2 linked regions of the Niabella beijingensis genome follow. The protein of the gene in region 2 interacts with the protein of the main gene of each other region in a pairwise test. Links are inferred from orthologs where the notes say so. Each region holds a gene or a part of one and is shown on either strand. Other genes may lie near its edges.

Region 1 (6,597 bases), 270 kb from region 2 along the record:
ATTGTATCCGATCCTGTCGCAGCATGCTTATCATTCCAAGAAAGCGCCCATGGAATACAAATCGATAAAGGGATTGGAGCATGTTGACAAAGTAGTGGAGATCGATCAGTCACCCATCGGACGTACACCGCGAAGCAACCCGGCCACCTACTGTGGTTTCTTTACAGATATCCGCACGCTGTTTGCAGCTGTTCCGGAAGCAAAGATCCGCGGATATAATGCCGGACGGTTCTCGTTTAACGTAAAGACCGGCCGCTGTGATGTGTGTGAAGGCGGCGGAATGCGGGTGATCGAAATGAACTTTCTGCCCGATGTGTATGTGCCCTGCGAGAAATGCAATGGCAAACGGTACAACCGTGAAACCCTGGAGATCCGGTATAAGGGAAAATCCATTTCGGATGTGCTGGATATGACCGTGGATGATGCCGTGGAATTTTTTCAGGCAGTGCCGTCCATTTACCGGAAAATAAAGACCCTGCAGGATGTGGGTCTGGGCTATATCACCCTGGGGCAAAGCGCTGTAACCCTCAGCGGGGGCGAGGCCCAGCGGGTGAAGCTGAGCACGGAGCTGTCCAAAAAAGATACCGGTAAAACATTTTATATCCTGGATGAACCCACCACGGGTTTGCATTTTGAAGACATCAAACATCTGTTGCAGGTGCTGAACAAGCTGGTGGATAAGGGCAACACGGTGCTGGTAATCGAACACAATATGGATGTGATCAAGGTAGCGGACCATATCATCGACCTGGGACCTGAAGGAGGGGATGGTGGTGGAGAGATCCTGTTTGAAGGAACACCGGAAGCGCTGGTGAAATGCAAAGAAAGTTATACAGGGTATTACCTTAAGGGGGAACTGTAATGGTTTTTTTTAACCATTAAGGAGTTAAGGGTCGTTAAGTTTTTTTAATGCTTAATGGCTCCTGAATGCCTTAATGTTTTTAGTATTTGTATGATGGGGTTACCCGGTAGTTGAACCATTAAGGAGTGAAGGGACGTTAAGTTTTTTGGTGCTTAATGGCTCCTGAATGCCTTAATGTTTTTTGTATTTGTATGATGGGGTTACCCGGTAGTTTGAACCATTAAGGAGTTAAGGGTCGTTAAGTTTTTTAATGCTTAATGGCTCCTGAATGCCTTAATGTTTTTAGTATTTGTATGATGGGGTTACCCGGTAGTTTTAACCATTAAGGAGTTAAGGGTCGTTAAGTTTTTGATGCTTAATGAATCCTTAATGCCTTAATGGTTTTTTGCATTTGTATGATGGGGTTACCCTGTAGTTGAACCATTAAGGAGTTAAGGGTCGTTAAGTTTTTTAATGCTTAATGAATCCTTAATGCCTTAATGTTTTTTATGTCTGTATGGTGGCGGTTCCTATAATCCTAATTCAGTTCCACTGCCACATTCCAGTTGGGTTGCTGTGCCAGGTATGCGATCAGTTCCTGGTTCATTTCAAAGCCCTTGCCCCGCGTCAGCAGATCAACCGTAATGTCCTCTGCAGGGTCTTTTATGGAAAGCTTTAAGGTACTGGGCCCTTTATGTTCTTTCAGATTGGTATGAATGAATTCCACGGCCTCCTTTGTGACCTCTTCCACGGGCAATTCTATTTTCAGATTTTTGGTCTGGTTCTTCATTACGCTCTCTGCCAGACAGATCGATGAAATTTTGAAATCAAAATCCCCGTTGAAGCGTTGCTTGAAGTAACCGGTCATATATACGGTGGCGCCCAGTTGCAGCATCGGGGCGTATTTCATATAATCCTCTGAAAATAGCACCAGGTCCAGCTTTCCGCTGTAGTCTTCAATAATAAAACTTCCGAATTTATTTCCCGTCCTGGAGATCCGGTGCTGTGCATCCGATACCAGTCCCATGATCTTAAAATTAGCGGCCGAACTGATCTTTTCTTTTTCCTGTGTTTTGTATTCGTTGATATAAGAGATCTTGGAGATACCGTAATGTTCCATTTCAAACCGGTAGTCATCCAGCGGATGCCCGCTGATAAAGATACCCGTTACCAGTTTTTCATGATCGAGTTGTACAACCAGCGGCCAGGGTGTACAGTCCGGTATTTTCGGTACCTGGACCTCCATCACTTCTGCAAGATCACCAAAGAGGGTATTGGTAGAGGTTTGTGCCTGGGCCTGGCACACCTGCCCGTATTTGACGATCTTTTCTAGACCATTGGTCATATCCCCCTGGGGAACATAAAAATACTGGGCACGGTGCAGGTCTGTAAAACAATCAAAGGCGCCGGCATAGGCCAGGCTTTCCAGTGTTTTCTTATTTACGGTGCGCTGGTTCACGCGCTTGATCATATCGAAGATAGAGGTATACGCCCCGTTCTCATCCCGTTCCAGGATCAGACTTTCCACTGCGGCTTCACCCACGCCTTTTAATCCACCCAGACCAAAGCGGATCTCGCCCTTTTTGTTTACCGCAAATCCTTTCTGGGATTCATTGATATCCGGACCAAGTACCGGCAGTCCCATACGTTTACACTCTTCCATAAAGAAAGTGATCTTTTCCAGTGAACCGGCGTTGTTCAGTACGCCCGCCATGTACTCGCTGGGGTAGTGGGCTTTGAGATAGGCGGTCTGGTAGGCCACGAAAGCGTAACAGGTAGCATGCGATTTGTTGAACGCGTATTGCGCAAAAGCCTCCCAGTCGGTCCATATCTTATCCAGTTTGTCCTGCGGATGCCCCTTCTGTACGGCTCCGTCCACAAACTGTTTTTTCATTTTATCCAGCACCGCTTTTTGCTTTTTACCCATGGCCTTCCGCAGTACGTCGGCATCCCCCTTGCTAAAGCCCGCCAGTTTCTGGCTCAGCAGCATCACCTGCTCCTGGTATACGGTAATACCATAGGTATCCTTCAGATCGTCTTCCATTTCCGGAAGGTCAAAGGCTACTTCCTGGCGGCCGTGCTTCCGTTCGATATAATCGGGGATATAAGCCAGCGGACCCGGCCGGTACAGGGCGTTCATGGCAATGAGGTCATCAAAGCGGTCGGGTTTCAGTTCCCGCAGGTATTTTTGCATACCCGCACTTTCAAATTGGAAGGTGGCATTGGTTTCGCCTTTCTGATAAAGCTCATAGGTCTTTTCATCATCCAGCGGTATATCGTCAATGACAATGTCAAGATTGTGGTTTTGCCTGATGAGTTTTAGCGCATCCTTTATGATGGTAAGGGTCTTTAACCCCAGGAAGTCCATTTTGATAACACCGGCTTCTTCGATCACACTGCCTTCGATCTGGGTCACCCAGAGATCGGAGTCCCTGGCGGTGCTCACTGGTATCAGTTCGGTAAGGTCCCTGGGGGCAATGATGATCCCCGCCGCGTGGATGCCGGTATTACGTACCGATCCTTCCAGGATCTCTGCTTCATGCAATACCTTGGCCTGAAGGTCATCGCCGTTATAGATATCGCGGATGCGTTTTACATTCTCAATATCATCGGCACCCAGCCCTTCTTTTTCGATCAGCGATTTTTCACCGGCTTTTGGCGAAAGAGGCGCATGCAATACCCGTTTTAACGAGATGCCGGGCTTTTCCGGAACCAGTTTTGCCAGGGCGTTGGAGTCCGGTAGCGGGAGATCCATTACCCGTGCCACATCTTTGATACTCATTTTGGCGGCCATGGTACCATAGGTAATGATCTGTGCCACCTGGTTCTTGCCATATTTTTGAACCACATAGTCGATCACCCGCTGGCGGCCTTCATCATCGAAGTCGGTATCGATATCCGGCATCGATTTACGGTCGGGGTTGAGGAAACGCTCAAACAGGAGATTGTACTTTATGGGATCGATATTGGTGATACCGATACAATATGCCACCACAGAACCCGCGGCGGAGCCCCGGCCGGGTCCGATGAACACACCGCTGTCGCGGCCTGCTTTGATAAAATCACTTACGATCAGGAAGTACCCGGCAAACCCCATGGTTTTGATGGTGAACAATTCAAAGTCGATGCGTTCTTTGGTACTGTCGGGCATCACTCCATACCGTTGTTGTGCTCCTTCGTAGGTCAGGTGCCGGAGGTATTCCCACTGGTTGAGTGAATCGGCAGAAACGACCCCTTTGTCCGTTTTTTCATCTTCGGTATGAAGCCGGAAATCACCGGGTATGGGGAAGTTGGGCAGCAGGATACTGCGCTTCAGGTCCAGCAGCTCAATTTTATCAACAATAGCGTTGGTATTGTCAATGGCTTCCGGGATATCATGGAACAGCTTGCTCATTTCCTCCGTGTTCTTAAAATAGAACTGATCGTTGGCAAAGGCGAAGCGCATGTTTTTCATGTTTACATCATCGTCGGCAAAGTCGCCCCGGAATGCTGGTGTGGACTGCTTTTCACCCGTATTGATACAAAGCAGGATATCGTGCGCATTAAAATCGTCCTGCTCTACATAATGAGAATCGTTGCTGGCAATGATGGGTACCTTATATTTTGCCGCAAAGCGGATCAGAACCTCGTTTACCTTTTCCTGGTCACCGATGCCATGACGCTGGAGCTCCACATAAAAGTCCTCTCCGAAAAGATCCAGCCACCATTTAAATTCCTGTTCCGCTTCTGCTTCTCCTTTGCGCAGGATCGCCTGGGGAACGGAGGCCCCCAGACAACAGGTGGTGGCGATCAGTCCTTCGTGGTATTGCAGGATCAGTTCCTTATCGATACGCGGATATTTACCATATAATCCTTCTATAAACCCGAGAGAAGTAAGTTTGGTAAGATTCCGGTATCCCTGCTCGTTCTTGGCCAGGAGGATCTGATGATAGCGTTTATCCTTCTTTTCCTTTGTAAAGGTCTTTTCATGCCGGTTTTCTACGAGGTAGAATTCACAACCGACAACGGGTTTTACTTTTGGTTTCCCGTTTTCATCCAGGTGCTTGTATGCTTCCGCCACAAACTGGAATACCCCGAACATATTTCCGTGATCACTGATCGCCAGGGCGGGCATACCGTCTGCAATGGCTTTTTTATAAAGGGAGCCGATGGGGGCCGCTCCATCCAGCAGGGAATATTGTGTATGTACGTGTAAATGCGAGAATTTCATGTTGTATCTTTTTACCTTCCGCCAAACAGGTTTAACAGGTATACCGGGTCAGGCCCACAACGTAGTGTGTGGCTTCCGGCTGCTAAAATGCATAAAAACAGTAAAAGAACAGGGATAAATTTATGCACACCCTGTCACTAAAACAATCAGGCTCAGGGTTTGGTTTTAAAACTAACAAGTGATTGTTTGCAAGGCTGCAACGGTTTGCTGTATGTATTAAATTTTATTTATAATGAAAGTTTTATAAATATATTTTTAAAAAATGTGTATTACGGGCAATAAACCGGTTTTATCCGCGTTTAACTATAATTGTAAACTGGAATTTAAGAACATCATAGTTTAGATTCTTGTATTTGGTAAAAAGTTTAAAAACAGCATTTTGAGACATATATTGACTGGATTTAGTGTGATGGTTCTGATGGCTAGCTGCTCGACCGCTTCTAAATTTTTTGCTTCAAACAGGAATGAATCCGGCAAGGAACAAAACGCTGCTCAAAAAGAACCAGCTCCCTCAAATGCTTATATGGAGCAGGTAACGATCTCTCCCAGGAATTCGAAATCCGATACACGCATGGAGCGTATTGAAAAAACGATCGCTTCCAGCGAGGTTAAGGATGTAAAGGCCGTGCATGCAGCGATCCTGCTGCCGCGGACAGCACCAGCTTCTGAACTGCAGAAAAAATATGCCGCGATCTTAAATGTATTACCCAATTCAATTATCAATAACGACCTGCTGGAAACCATGGATGACTGGTATGGTACGCGTTACCAGTATGGCGGAACCAGTAAATATGGTATTGACTGCAGCGCCTTTACCCGGGAAATGTACCGGGGAGCTTACGGCATTGAACTTCCCAGGACAGCGCGGGAACAGTATGGAAAGGCCCGTAAGATTTCAGCGACGGAACTGAAAGAGGGGGACCTGGTGTTCTTTAATACAACAGGCGGTGTTTCTCATGTGGGAATGTACCTGGGCAATAACAAATTTGTTCATGCTTCCACCAGCAAGGGGGTAACGATCAGTGATCTGTATGAGACGTATTATATATCGCGTTTTATCGGCGCAGGCCGTGTTGAAGCCGGTAACAGCGAGTACCTGGCGCATAACAACGATGGCTCTTCCGGTGCAAGTAATTAATATCGGCTACTTTCAATAACTAAGAAGTGCTTCCCCCGCGGGAGGCACTTTTTTATTGTGGCTGCCTGGAGGGAAGATTGTCCCAACAGCCCGTGAATACCCGGTGCTCCATTTTCAGTATGGGATTGATCAAAAAGTTCCTTTGTTAGGCAGGCCCGGTGACTGCATGTGCATCAAGCTAATGTTTGCAGTTAGAGCGCTGCACCCGTTTTTATTTAATAAATTGTAAAGGAGCCGCTGCCGGATAAAGGCTTCTTATCCTGACGCATACGGTTCTTCGGGAAAGGGGGCATTTTCTATAAAACAACCGCAGCTCAATTCCGGTATCCCGCTTAACGCCGCTTGATCCGTTTCCGGAGCGACTCCAGCACCGGTTGCAGGTCCGGTGTGAGTTTCAGCCAGTAAACA
Region 2 (5,292 bases):
GCACCAGTTCATTATCTATCCCAACGACTACAAGATCGATTTTAATATCGGTCTGTTGCAGCCCGGCAGCCTGTTGTCACAAAATACCATGAATATGGTTTGGCAGTATGATGCCGCCCAACAGGAGTCCGATATTGAGTTTGAAAAACAGAATACACAGATCGGCTATATGGAGAATGGTAATTTCGATTATCACACCATCGGCCGCAAAGACCACGTGAATTTTGAAAAGAGTGTGAACTGGATCGGCATCCGCCAGCGCTTCTTTAATACCTTCCTGGTGGCCAAGGATAATTTTGCCGGTGGCAAGATCTCCTGGTCCATACCTCCGGATGCCAACAAGGAAGTGGTAAAAAGCACGGCCAATATGCAATTAAAAGTGCCTGCCGGCAATGCTGCCAATGTAGCCATGAGCATTTACTACGGACCTGCTGATTTTAATATCCTTAAGAAATACGATAACGGCTTCAGCAAAATGGTTAATCTCGGACAGGGCATGTATGCCTTTGTACGGCCGCTCAACCAGTATGTGATCATCCCCGTATTCAATGCGATGAAGAGCTTTGTGACCAATTACGGTATTGTAATTGCGTTGCTGACACTGGTGATCCGACTGCTCATTTCACCGCTTACCTATAAGAGCTACCTGAGTGGCGCCAAGATGAAGGCACTGCGGCCGGAGATCGCCACATTGAAAGAAAAATTCGGAACCGACCAGCAGGCGATGAGTATGGAGCAGATGAAACTCTTCAGGGAGGCCGGGGTTAACCCGCTGGGAGGCTGTATTCCGGCATTGTTCCAGATCCCGATCTTCTTTGCGCTGTACAGCTTCTTTAATTCCAGCGTAGACCTGAGGGGAGCGGATTTCTTATGGTCGCACGACCTGTCGGCCTTTGATGCGCCCCTCAACTTTGGTGTTCACATACCATTGCTGGGCAGTCACCTCAGCCTGTTTACCATTACGGCTACCGTCACCAGCTTGCTGATCTCAATTTACAGTATGAGTATGTCGCCCGATCAGAGCAACCCGATGATGAAATACATGCCGTATATTTTCCCGGTATTCCTGCTGTTTATCTTCAACAGGCTGCCTTCGGCACTTACCTGGTATTATACGGTGTCCAACCTCATTACGCTGGCATTGCAGTTTGTGATACAGAATTATATCATCGATCACGACAAGATCCTCACGCGGATACAGGAAAACCGCAAAAAGCCAAAGACTAAATCCAAGTGGCAGGAGCGGCTGGAACAGATGCAGGAGCAGCAAAAGCAAATGCAGGATCAGCGGAAGAAAAAATAGCTACAGGAATTCGGGATATAAGAACTGAGTGCTGAGATTATCTCGGCACTCAGCATTTAATTGCCACGCTTTAGCTGAAGGTATTAACTTATATCTCAACTCTCAAATCTGAAATCTCAATAGCCCTACCGGTCCAGTTCCATTTTTAGTTTCTCTTTCAACTCTTTTACCAGCGGGTATTTTTCAATCATTTTCTGGTATTGCTGTACGGCCGTAAGTGGCTTGGGGTCATTATTCCCGGTCACCTCCACATTTTCCCGTTTGGTGATGTAGAACTGGAGCTGGGTATTGGAAAGGCGTTGTTGCAGGAACTCCGACGTTTGCGTTTTACAGCTTTCAATAAACCGGTACTCGATCGCATTAGCCGTATATACATAAAAGGAATTGTCATCGAGCACTTTCAGCTGAGCCAGGTCAAAGCTCTGGGCAGCCGAGTTCTTGTTTTCTTTTAATAACACGATAAAAGCATCCCAGGCTTCCTGTAATGTTTCCTGTGTCAGGGGCTGATCCACCTGCTCTACATGGGTGTCTTTGAATTGCTGCCGCAGTTTTTCCAGGCTGCTGATCTTTCTTGAAGAGGCGGGCTCTTTTTGCACCGGCGGAACTGGAGCCACCGGCCGCGGTGCCGGTTCTTCAATGATCAGCCGGCTGGCCTGTGGTGCCGGTGTAGTGGCAGGTACTGTTTCCTTTAAGGTGGCGGATCTCGCCAGCACGGGTTGGATGTTACGGAACGGGACCGCAACCGCTTTATCCGCTATTTTTTTTTTAACCAGCCCGGCATCGCCGGCGGCCAGTTCCATTGCCTGTTGCAGGTAACAGAGCTTGATCAGCGTCAGCTCCACGTGCAGCCGCTTATTGCGGGCAGCTCGGTAATTGATCTCGGATTCGTTCAATATATTCAGTGCGCTGATCAGGAAGGAGGCCGGCGTGTTCTTTGCCGTTTCGAGATATTTCTGTTTAAAGCTCTCCACGGTATCCAGCAGTGCCACCACTTTTTCATCCTTGCTCACCAGGAGGTTCCGGATAAATGCGGCAAAGCCGTTCAGTACCAGGTCACCTTCAAATCCTTTCCGGTTGATATCATCATACAGCAGCATCGCCGAGGAAAGGTCCTGTTGCAGCATATGATCCAGTAGTTTGAAATAATAATCCTCATCCAGGATATTAAGATGTTCCAGGGTGTTGGTATAGTTCAGTTCACCATTGGTAAAACTTACGATCTTATCCATGATGCTCAGCGCATCGCGCATACAGCCCTCGCTTTTCTGGGCAATGGTCTGCAGTGCCGCCTTCTCTGCGTTTACACCTTCCTTCTCACAGATCGCTTCCAGATGCTCTACGGTATCATTGGTGGTGATCCGTTTGAAATCAAAGATCTGGCAACGGCTGAGGATGGTCGGCAGGATCTTGTGCTTTTCGGTGGTGGCCAGGATAAAGATGGCATAAGGCGGTGGTTCCTCCAATGTTTTCAGGAACGCATTGAAGGCCGAAGAGCTCAACATATGCACCTCATCTATAATATATACCTTGTAGCGGCCGGCCTGTGGTGCAAAACGCACCTGGTCTACAAGAGTCCGGATATCATCCACGGAGTTATTGCTCGCCGCATCCAGTTCGTGGATATTCAATGAAGTGCCCTGGTTAAAGGATACACAGGAGTTGCATTCGTTACAGGCCTCACCATCCGGGGTGGGATGTTCGCAGTTGATGGTTTTGGCCAGAATCCGGGCACAGGTGGTCTTACCTACTCCGCGGGGACCACAGAACAGGAACGCATGTGCTAGCTGGTTCTGTTTAATGGCATTTTTTAATGTAGTGGTGATATGTGCCTGTCCTACAACCGTATCAAAGGTCTGGGGTCTGTATTTGCGCGCCGAAACAATAAATTTATCCATGAAAAGCTCCTGATATTATCTAACAAATGTAACATAATTGGATAAGCTTTTGTTGTGGCCGGGATGAATGTGGAAAAGTGTCAGAGACCGGTATTGCGATTGCTTTTCCGGTCCTTTCTGTTGGGTGCAGCGGGTGCCATTTCCTTCTTTTTTAAGGAGATAGCGGTAGCATTTTTAAAAGAAAAGATTTGCTGCGTTCCGGAAGGGATCGCTATGTTTTGCAGGAGCACCTGATGTACGTCATCGAAGTAAAGCGGATAACGGCCATCAGGTTTTTCTGATTGAAACGATGCATTGGTCATTTTCAGGTTTTTGACGTGCCGGGCCCAGAGCCCCCAGGAGGGCTGCAGTTTCAGGTTGGATGCATTGTACTGGCCTACACCCAATTCCGGAGGGTTGGCAACGGTATCGGTAGCCGGATGCCCGCCTTTTACAAGAACGGTGATGTCATTGAAACGGATGTTGCTGATATAGGCCGTGTGTCTGCCATCCGGTAAACGGAACGGAAGCCCGCCCTCAACATGCTTTGCATCCGGCAGCTGGTAACCTGCAATGATCGGGGAAGCGGTCCGCTGTGTTCCGTTATAGGGTGTCCAGCGCCGGCCTTCTTTTCCATAAGAACTTCCGCCATATACTTCTGAAATATCCACACCGTTCAGAAAAATATCCTCTACTTTTCCCATGGATACATTTGTTACCAGCAATTCATCCCGGGTGGTGCCATTTTCAGTAAACCGGAAACGCTGTACATCCGCACCCAGTACGCGTCCCCTGTTTGAGATCGAAATAAAGAAGGGCGTATAGGTACGCAGCATTTTAGAACGGTGGTGTAAAACACCGGTATGCCCGCAGTTGAGATGGATGTTCCGGATATGTCCGCCGTCATTGGTGGAAATGGAAAACCCGGCTTTGTTGGCTCCCAGTACATAGATATTGTCTACACAGATATCGGTGATATCGTCTGCTGTTTCCGATCCGATCTGGAAAAGATTGCAATTGGTATCGCCGATGACATTTCGCACCCTGTAATTTTTAGCCGGTCTGGTAAAACCCAGTGAACAATCCGAACCGGGCTTTACGATATCATCAGAGCTTACTTTTGAATAGATATTTGTGACAGTAACCTCATTGCAGCTCATAAAATCGTAGATATCGCGGGCATTACCGGTATGGAGCCGGGCAAAATAGGTATCATGCACGTCAATGGAATCCGTACCGGTAGCCAGCAACACAAAATGACCGGCGCGGTCGATCTGGAGCATGTTCTGTGTATTGAAGTCCTTTGTTTTGTTTTTTAAAATGTAATAGGGCGCATCCGCTGTGCTGTCGTACCAAAGGTCTTCATTTCGCTGGATACCTCCGATCTCCACAGCGGTACAGAGTTTTAGGGAGAACATCTTATCACAACGATTGTCTGAGGGGTTGTTCATTACTTTGTCGCCGGTTACCAGGTTGCCGTCACCGGTGATGCGACCATTGCCGATAATTTTTATATTGTGCAGCCGTTCTCCGAAGAACATTGCATTTTTGAAAAAAGTATGTCCCACATCCTGTTTGGTCAGCCAGTTCTCAGGGTTTTCGTAGGGACCTTTGTCGGTGGGCGACAGTCCTGAGCGGTATTTTTTATCACTGAACCAGGTGCTTTCCGGGGCATCACCGCCTTTCAGGGCTTTTATAACGGCTCCTGTTTCCAGGTAAAGCCACACATTACTTTGCAGGTGCAGGGTACGAACATTATAAATGCCTTTGGAAAATAAAAGGGTACCGCCTCCCGATTGATGTATTGTTTTCAGCGCCTGGTTGATCTTGTCAGTCGCATCTTCTGTATCGGAGCCGGTAATACCGAACTGTTTTGCATCGGTTTTCCCCGAGTAAAATGACACGCTGTTTGATACGCCTTCATGAGGGCCTCCTTTTACGCGCAGCCGGAAATGGTATTGTTTGTCTGGCTGAAGACCGGTGATGCGGGCGTTGCCGGCTGAAGGATCGATGGTTGTCTTTATGCTGCTCCAGGTCTTTCCCGAATCAAGTGATTGTTCTGTTTCAATTCCGGAAGCTGCTACGGGCGCCCATTTCAGCAGTGTGCGTGTATAT

Evidence for each region. Proteins that work in one complex are often made in the same cells at the same time.
Region 1: the proteins of K7B07_RS16990 (region 2) and dnaE interact in binary tests that used the Escherichia coli proteins (3 or more experiments, as listed by UniProt). The link is inferred for Niabella beijingensis from one-to-one orthologs.

The regions. Positions count from the first base shown.
Region 1 is NZ_JAIQDI010000002.1:472,753-479,349, forward strand. The notes cover bases 1,180-5,376. They hold dnaE (DNA polymerase III subunit alpha), read right to left. Parts: upstream 5,052-5,376; coding sequence 1,380-5,051; downstream 1,180-1,379. Also shown: excinuclease ABC subunit UvrA, read left to right, coding at 1-862; K7B07_RS18090 (C40 family peptidase), read left to right, coding at 5,431-6,189; K7B07_RS18095 (lipopolysaccharide biosynthesis protein), read right to left, coding at 6,522-6,597. UniProt on the Escherichia coli protein: DNA polymerase III is a complex, multichain enzyme responsible for most of the replicative synthesis in bacteria. This DNA polymerase also exhibits 3' to 5' exonuclease activity. The alpha chain is the DNA polymerase catalytic subunit.
Region 2 is NZ_JAIQDI010000002.1:207,302-212,593, forward strand. Bases 814-3,705 are described here. They hold K7B07_RS16990 (DNA polymerase III subunit gamma/tau), read right to left. Parts: upstream 3,199-3,705; coding sequence 1,429-3,198; downstream 814-1,428. Other genes in these bases: yidC (membrane protein insertase YidC), read left to right, coding at 814-1,303; K7B07_RS16995 (endopygalactorunase), read right to left, coding at 3,279-3,705. Also shown: more of yidC, read left to right, coding at 1-813; more of K7B07_RS16995, read right to left, coding at 3,706-5,292. UniProt on the Escherichia coli protein: Part of the beta sliding clamp loading complex, which hydrolyzes ATP to load the beta clamp onto primed DNA to form the DNA replication pre-initiation complex.